Linked DNA regions of Azotobacter salinestris. The protein of the gene in region 1 interacts with the protein of each later gene in a pairwise test. Links are inferred from orthologs where the notes say so. Each region holds a gene or a part of one and is shown in the gene's direction. Other genes may lie near its edges.

Evidence for each region.
Region 2: the proteins of cysM (region 1) and accC interact in binary tests that used the Escherichia coli proteins (3 or more experiments, as listed by UniProt). The link is inferred for Azotobacter salinestris from one-to-one orthologs.

What each region holds. Positions count from the first base shown.
Region 1 is NZ_CP045302.1:4,167,191-4,171,398, forward strand. The notes cover bases 973-3,945. They hold cysM (cysteine synthase CysM), read left to right. Parts: upstream 973-1,995; coding sequence 1,996-2,895; downstream 2,896-3,945. Other genes in these bases: GCU53_RS19515 (response regulator), read right to left, coding at 973-1,675; rlmD (23S rRNA (uracil(1939)-C(5))-methyltransferase RlmD), read left to right, coding at 2,928-3,945. Outside these bases: more of GCU53_RS19515, read right to left, coding at 1-972; more of rlmD, read left to right, coding at 3,946-4,208. UniProt on the Escherichia coli protein: Two cysteine synthase enzymes are found. Both catalyze the same reaction. Cysteine synthase B can also use thiosulfate in place of sulfide to give cysteine thiosulfonate as a product.
Region 2 is NZ_CP045302.1:3,474,646-3,478,425, reverse strand. The notes cover bases 1-2,967. They hold accC (acetyl-CoA carboxylase biotin carboxylase subunit), read left to right. Parts: upstream 1-792; coding sequence 793-2,142; downstream 2,143-2,967. Other genes in these bases: prmA (50S ribosomal protein L11 methyltransferase), read left to right, coding at 2,369-2,967; accB (acetyl-CoA carboxylase biotin carboxyl carrier protein), read left to right, coding at 311-775; aroQ (type II 3-dehydroquinate dehydratase), read left to right, coding at 1-288. Also shown: more of prmA, read left to right, coding at 2,968-3,247; GCU53_RS16235 (DUF3426 domain-containing protein), read left to right, coding at 3,324-3,780. UniProt on the Escherichia coli protein: This protein is a component of the acetyl coenzyme A carboxylase complex; first, biotin carboxylase catalyzes the carboxylation of the carrier protein and then the transcarboxylase transfers the carboxyl group to form malonyl-CoA.

The sequences.
Region 1 (4,208 bases):
CCAGCTCGGCGAAGGGCTGCACCTCCAGGCCGCAGTCCTCCAGCTGGTGCTGGATCGACTGGCGGGCCAGCTCGTGCTGTTCGAGCAGGGCCACCCGATGGCCATGCAGGACGGTCGGCGGCTCGTCCTCGCTGTGGTCGTCGAGCGGTAGGGACAGGCGGATCCAGAACTCGGAGCCCTCGCCCGGCACGCTGTTGACGCCGATTTCGCCGCCCATCTGCTCGATCAGGCGCTTGGAGATGACCAGGCCGAGGCCGGTGCCGCCAGCCTGGCGGGTCAGCGAGTTGTCGGCCTGGCTGAAGGCCTGGAACAGCGCGTTCAGGTCCTCCTGGGACAGGCCGATGCCGGTATCGTGCACGCTGATCCGCAACTGGGCGAATTCCTCGCCGACGTCCTCGACCATGGCGCGCACGGCGATGGTGCCTTCGTTGGTGAACTTGATGGCGTTGCTGATCAGGTTGGTGAGGACCTGGCGGAGCCTTTGGGGGTCGCCGTTCAGCGCCAGGGGCGTGTCGCGGTAGATCAGGCTGACCAGTTCGAGGTGCTTGGCGTGGGCCGCCGGGGCGAGGATGGTGAGGGTGTCCTGGATGAGTTCGCGCAGGTTGAAGGGGTTGTGCTCGAGGACCAGCTTGCCGGCCTCGATCTTCGAGAAGTCGAGGATCTCGTTGATGATGTCGAGCAGGCTGTCGGCGGACTTCTGGATGGTGTTCAGGTAGTCGTGCTGGCGGGGCGACAGCTCGCATTTCTGCAGCAGGTTGGTGAAGCCGATGATGCCGTTCAGCGGGGTGCGGATCTCGTGGCTCATGTTGGCGAGGAACTCGGACTTGATCCGGCTCGCCTCCAGCGCCTCGCGGCGCGCCATGTCCAGCTCGATGTTCTGGATCTCGATGGTTTCCAGGTTCTGGCGGACGTCCTCGGTGGCCTGGTCGATGCTGTTCTGCATCTCTTCCTGGGCGTGCTGCATGACCTCGGCCATGCGGTTGATGCCGGCGGCCAGGTCGTCCAGCTCATGGCTGCGCAGGGGTGGCAGGCGGGTTTCCAGATGGCCGTCGCGCAGTTGCGACACGCCCTGCTGGATGTGCCGCAGCGGATCGCTGATCGAGCGCCCCACGCGCAGGGCGAGGACGGCGCTGACCAGCAGCACGCCGAGGATCAGCAGCAGGCTGGCGAGCAGGTTGCGATAGCCCTGCAACAGGGCGTTGTGGTGCGATATTTCCAGGACGATCCAGCCGAGCAGGCGGTCGTCCTGGCTGCTGCTGCCGCTGGCCAGATTCTGGTGGTAGCCGAGCACCGGCATCAGCAGGTGGGTCGCGTCGTTGTCGCGGACCAGGGTCAGCTGGGTCGGATCCTGGGGTGGCAGCGGGCCGCTGAGGCTCGGCCCGGCATGCACGATGGTATCCAGCTTGCTGTCGAGAAAGCTCACCGCACGGATGTCCGGCTGGTCGAGCACCCGGTTGGCGATGCGCTGCAGGCGATTGTGGTAGTCCTGCGCCAGGGAGGGCGCGGCCAGCGGCGCCAGCTGCTGGACGATCAGCTGGCCACGCCCCACCAGATTGCTGTGCATCTCGCTCAGCTGCTGCCAGGTGAAATAGCTGCCCAGAACCAGTGCCAGCAGGCTGCTGGGCAGCAGGGTGAGCATGACGATGCGGGTCTTGATGCTGAAGTCGTGAAACACCCCGATTCTCCGTAAGGGATTTGGGAAGGCAGTGTAGCCATAGAGCCCGACGGGGCAACAGAAGCGCTCTCATAGCCATTCGGAATAAGCGTGTACCCGTTCCGGATGATGGTCTGCAGCGCTTTGCCGGCTATCATAGGCACCCCCCTGTGGCCTGGATGGCTTCGACTCCGCTCCCATGGACGAGCGAAGCCTGTTGCCAGGCCGGGTGTCGCGGCAGGCCATGAAGGAGCATGGCGAGCGGCGCCCATGCAGCATGGCGGCAGGGATGCCGTCCGGACCGAGCAGCCCATTTCTGATTCAGGATACCGAGCGTTTCCATGACAGTGCATTTCCCCACCATCGCCGAGTGCATCGGCAATACTCCGCTGGTGCGCCTGCAGCGCCTGCCGGGCGAAACCTCGAACACCCTGCTGGTCAAGCTGGAGGGCAACAATCCGGCCGGTTCGGTGAAGGACCGCCCGGCGCTGTCGATGATCACCCGCGCCGAACTGCGTGGCGACATCCATCCCGGCGACACCCTGATCGAGGCCACCTCCGGCAATACCGGCATCGCCCTGGCCATGGCGGCGGCGATCAAGGGCTACCGGATGATCCTGATCATGCCCGACAACATGAGCGCCGAGCGCAAGGCGGCGATGACCGCCTACGGCGCCGAGCTGGTGCTGGTGAGCAAGGCCGAGGGCATGGAGGGCGCCCGCGACCTGGCGCTGAAGATGCAGGGCGAGGGGCGCGGCAAGGTGCTCGACCAGTTCGGCAACCAGGACAACCCGCAGGCGCACTACGAGGGCACCGGTCCGGAGATCTGGCGCCAGACCCGGGGCAGCATCACTCACTTCATCAGCTCCATGGGCACCACCGGCACCATCATGGGCGCCTCGCGCTACCTCAAGGAACAGAACCCGGCGATCCAGATCGTCGGCCTGCAGCCCCAGGAGGGCTCGGCGATTCCCGGCATCCGCCGCTGGCCGCAGGAATACCTGCCGAGGATCTTCGATGCGTCCCGCGTCGATCGGGTGATCGACATGGCCCAGAGCGAAGCCGAAGACTGCATGCGCCGCCTGGCCCGCGAGGAGGGCATCTTCTGCGGCGTGTCCTCGGGCGGGGCGGTGGCGGCCATGCTGCGCCTGTCGCGCGAGGTGGAGAATGCGGTGCTGGTGGCGATCATCTGCGACCGCGGCGACCGCTACCTGTCCACGGGTGTCTATGACCAGCCTTGAGCCGACTTCCACAGCACGCGAGGGCCACCACCGTGGCTAGACGCACTACCGGCCTGCGCTTCCAGCCCAGCGGCGGCGCCCGCTCGGCGCCCCTGCAGGTGGGCAGGAAGCAGGTCCTGACCATCGAGCGCCTGGCTCACGACGGGCGCGGCATCGCCTTCGTCGACGGGCGCACCTGGTTCGTCTCCGGCGCCCTGGCCGGCGAGCAGGTCGAGGCCCGCGTGCTCGGCGCGCGCAACCGCATCGTCGACGCCCGTGCCGAGCGCATCCTGGGCGCCAGCCCGCTGCGCCGCGACGCGCCCTGCGCGCATGCCGGCCGCTGCGGCGGCTGCACCCTGCAGGCATTGCCCCATGCCGAGCAGCTGGCTCTGAAGCAGCGCACCCTCGCCGAGCAGCTGGCGCGCTTCGCCGAGCTCGCGCCGGAGGAGTGGGCGCCGCCGCTGGTCGGCCCGGAGTTCGGCTACCGCCGCCGGGCGCGCATCGCGGTGCGCTGGGAGGCCGCCGCCGGCCGGCTGGAGGTGGGCTTTCGCGCCACGGCCAGCCAGGCGATCGTCGCCATCGACGACTGCCCGGTACTGGTACGGCCATTGCAAGCCGTCCTGCGCGCTCTGCCCGCGCTGTTGCACGGTCTGGCGCGGCCCCAGGCGCTGGGCCATGTCGAGTTGTTCCATGGCAATACAAGCGCCATTCTGGTGCGCCATACTGCGCCCCTTGCGGATGACGACCTGCAGCGCCTGCGCGTCTTCTGCCGGGAGCACGCCGCCCAGCTCTGGCTGCAGGGCAAGGGCGACCCGCAGGCGGACCTGCCGGAGGCCCCGCTGGGCTACCGTCTGGAGCCGTGGGGACTGGAGCTGCAGTACCGGCCCGGCGACTTCGTGCAGGTCAACGCCGCGGTGAACGAGGCGATGGTCGCCCAGGCCCTCGAGTGGCTGTCACCACGGTCGGAAGAGCGGGTGCTCGACCTGTTCAGCGGTCTGGGCAACTTCGCCCTGCCGCTGGCGCAGCGCTCGCGCGAGGTGGTGGCGGTGGAGGGGGTGGCGGCGATGGTCGAGCGGGGCAGGGAAAACGCTGTCCGCAATGGCCTGGCCAACCTGCACTTCTGCCAGGCGGATCTGTCGAAGCCGCTGGCAGGGGCGTCCTGGGCTGCCGCCGGCTTCGCTGCGGTACTGCTCGACCCGCCCCGCGATGGCGCGCTGGAAGCCGTGCGGCAGCTGGGCAGCCTGGGTGCCGAGCGGGTGCTATATGTTTCCTGCAATCCGGCGACCCTGGCGCGGGACGCGGCGGAACTGGCCGGGCAGGGCTACCGGCTGCGG
Region 2 (3,780 bases), 690 kb from region 1 along the record:
GCCGAGCATGTGCTGATCGAGCGCATCCATGCCGCCCGTCAGGAAGGCGTGGACCACATCATCTTCAATCCGGCGGCTTTCACCCATACAAGTGTCGCCCTACGTGACGCGCTGCTGGCGGTGAGCATCCCATTCACCGAAGTGCACTTGTCCAACGTGCACAAACGCGAGCCCTTCCGCCATCACTCCTACTTTTCCGACATCGCCGTAGGGGTGATCTGCGGTCTGGGCGCCAGCGGCTACCGGCTGGCCCTGGAAGCCGCCCTCGAACAACTTGAACGTCCCTGATTCGCAACCGGAGTTATTTCGAATGGATATCCGCAAAGTCAAGAAACTGATCGAACTGCTGGAAGAGTCCGGTATCGACGAGCTGGAGATTCGCGAAGGCGAAGAATCGGTTCGCATCAGCCGCCACTCCAAAAACGCTCCCCAGACGATCTATGCCGCCGCACCGGCAATGGCCGCCATGCCTGCGCCGGCCATCGCCGCCCCGGCTGCCGCACCGGCCGAAGCCGCTGCACCGGCCGCGCCCAAGCTGAGCGGCCATGTGGTCCGCTCGCCGATGGTCGGCACCTTCTACCGCTCGCCGTCGCCGAGCGCTCCCTCCTTCGTCCAGGTCGGCCAGAGCGTGAAGAAGGGCGATATCCTGTGCATTGTCGAAGCCATGAAGATGATGAACCACATCGAGGCTGAAGTCGGCGGCGTCATCGAAGCCATCCTGGTGGAAAACGGCCAGCCGGTGGAGTATGACCAGCCGCTGTTCACCATCGTCTGAACCGCGGAGATCCTGCGATGTTGGAAAAAGTCCTGATCGCCAACCGTGGCGAGATCGCCCTGCGCATCCTGCGCGCCTGCAAGGAGCTGGGCATCAAGACGGTGGCTGTGTACTCGACGGCGGACCGCGAACTGATGCACCTGGGCCTCGCCGACGAGAGCGTGTGCATCGGCCCGGCCCCGGCGGCCAAATCCTATCTGCACATCCCGGCCATCATCGCCGCCGCCGAAGTTACCGGCGCGACCGGGATCCACCCGGGCTACGGCTTTCTCGCCGAGAATGCCGACTTCGCCGAGCAGGTGGAGAAATCCGGCTTCGCCTTCATCGGCCCGACCGCCGAGGTGATCCGCCTGATGGGCGACAAGGTCTCGGCCAAGGACGCCATGAAGCGGGCCGGCGTGCCCACCGTGCCCGGCTCCGACGGTCCGCTGCCGGAAGATGAGGAAACCGCCCTGGCGATCGCCCGCGAGGTCGGCTATCCGGTGATCATCAAGGCCGCCGGCGGCGGTGGCGGACGTGGCATGCGCGTAGTGCGCAGGGAAGAGGACCTGATCAAGTCGGCGCGACTGACCCGCACCGAGGCCGAGGCGGCCTTCGGCAACGGCATGGTCTACCTCGAGAAGTTCCTGGAGAACCCCCGCCATGTGGAAGTGCAGGTGTTGTCCGACGGCAAGGGCAACGCCATCCACCTGGGCGACCGCGACTGCTCGCTGCAGCGCCGCCACCAGAAGGTCCTGGAAGAGGCTCCCGCGCCGGGCATCGATCCGCAGGCCCGCGCCGAAGTGCTGGACCGCTGCGTGCGCGCCTGCATCGAGATCGGCTACCGCGGCGCCGGCACCTTCGAGTTCCTCTACGAGGACGGCCGCTTCTACTTCATCGAGATGAACACCCGCGTGCAGGTGGAGCACCCGGTCACCGAGATGGTCACCGGCGTCGACATCGTCAAGGAGATGCTGCTCATCGCCGGCGGCGAGCCGCTGTCGATCCGCCAGGAGGACGTGGTGATCCGCGGCCATGCGCTGGAGTGCCGGATCAACGCCGAAGACCCGGCGACCTTCATGCCCAGCCCGGGCAAGGTCAATCACTTCCACGCCCCGGGCGGCAACGGCATCCGCGTCGACTCGCACCTCTACAGCGGCTATGCGGTACCGCCGAACTACGACTCGCTGATCGGCAAGCTGATTGCCTACGGCAAGGATCGCGACGAGGCCATGGCGCGCATGCGCAACGCCCTGGACGAGATCGTCGTCGACGGCATCAAGACCAACGTGCCCCTGCACCGCGAGCTCACCCGCGATCCCGGCTTCTGCCAGGGCGGCGTGAACATCCACTACCTGGAAAAGAAACTGGGTCTGGACAAGCACTGAGCCACGCGCCAGCGCCGCATGACAGGGTCGCCTTCGGGCGACCCCTGTCGTTTCCGCTGCATCGATTATTATCGCAGGGCGGAAAACTCGCGCAGGGATCTTCCACCTCTTCCGGTGGGAAAGGCCTGCGGCCGTTTCCTTCCCTACCAGAGGCGCATGCTGGCAGAGCCTCCGCCCCTCCAGTAAGCTTGCGCGCCTTTCCGCCCATTCCCGAAGAGGCCTCCCCATGTCCTGGCTGCAAATCCGTCTCGCCATCACCCCCGACCAGGCCGGCGCACTGGAGGATCAGCTGCTCGAGCTGGGCGCGGTCTCGGTGACCTTCATGGACGCCGAGGACCAGCCGATCTTCGAGCCGGATCTCGGCACCACCCCGCTCTGGTCGCACACCCACCTGCTGGCGCTGTTCGAGGCCGATACCGACGCAGACGCCCTGCTCGCCCATCTGCGCCTGCTGCGCGGCGGCGAGCTGCCCGAGCACCAGATCGAGCGCATCGAGGATCAGGACTGGGAGCGCAGCTGGATGGACAACTTCCAGCCGATGCGCTTCGGCCGCCGCCTGTGGATCGTGCCGAGCTGGCACCAGGCGCCGGAGCCCGAAGCGGTCAATCTGCTGCTCGACCCGGGCCTGGCCTTCGGCACCGGCACCCACCCGACCACCGCGCTGTGCCTGGAATGGCTGGACGACCAGGATCTCGCCGGCTGCAGCGTGCTGGACTTCGGCTGCGGCTCGGGCATCCTCGCCATCGCCGCGCTGCTGCTCGGCGCCGAGCGGGCAGTCGGCACCGACATCGATCCGCAGGCGCTGGAGGCCTCGCGCGACAACGCCACGCGCAACGGCATCGATCCGGCACGCTTTCCACTCTATCTGCCGGCCGACCTGCCGCAGCAGCCGGCCGACGTGGTGGTGGCCAACCTCCTCGCCGGTCCGCTGGTGCAGTTGGCGCCGACCATCACCTCGCAGATCAAGCCGGGCGGCCGCCTGGCGCTGTCCGGCATCCTCGCCGAGCAGGCCGAGGAGGTGCGCGCGGCCTACCAGGGCGCCTTCGCCCTCGATCCCAGCGCGGAGAAGGACGGCTGGGTACGCATCAGCGGCGTGCGTCGCTGACGCCCTGCCCCCGGGCCTACGGCTGCGCTAGACTAGCGCCCCGTTCAGTCCAGACCGCCGACTGCCGGCTCGCCGCATGACAGATACCTTCGCCACCCAGTGCCCGCACTGCCAGACCCGCTTCCGCATCAACCGCGCGCAGCTCGATGCCGCCCGCGGTGCGGTGCGCTGCGGCTCCTGCCTGCAGGTATTCAACGCCGCCAAGCACCTGATCGAGCGACCGGCCCCGCCCCAGGCCACGATCGCCGCGGCACCGGCCGCCGCGCCTCCGGCAGCGCCGCCGGCCGACGATCATCCGCCGGCGCCCCCCTCCCACTGGGACTACGACGAACTCGACCTGGGCGATCTGGACCTGGACACCCTTGACCTGGACGAGGAGCTGGCCAAGCTGGAAAGCCAGGAGCGCCAGCTGATGGCGCGCCTGCAGAGCGCCGACGCGCCGCCCCCGACACCACGCCCCGCCGCCTGCCCCCGTCCGGGACCCGTCGAACCGCAGCTGCCGCCCGCCAGCCGTCTGCTCGTCACGCCGAGCG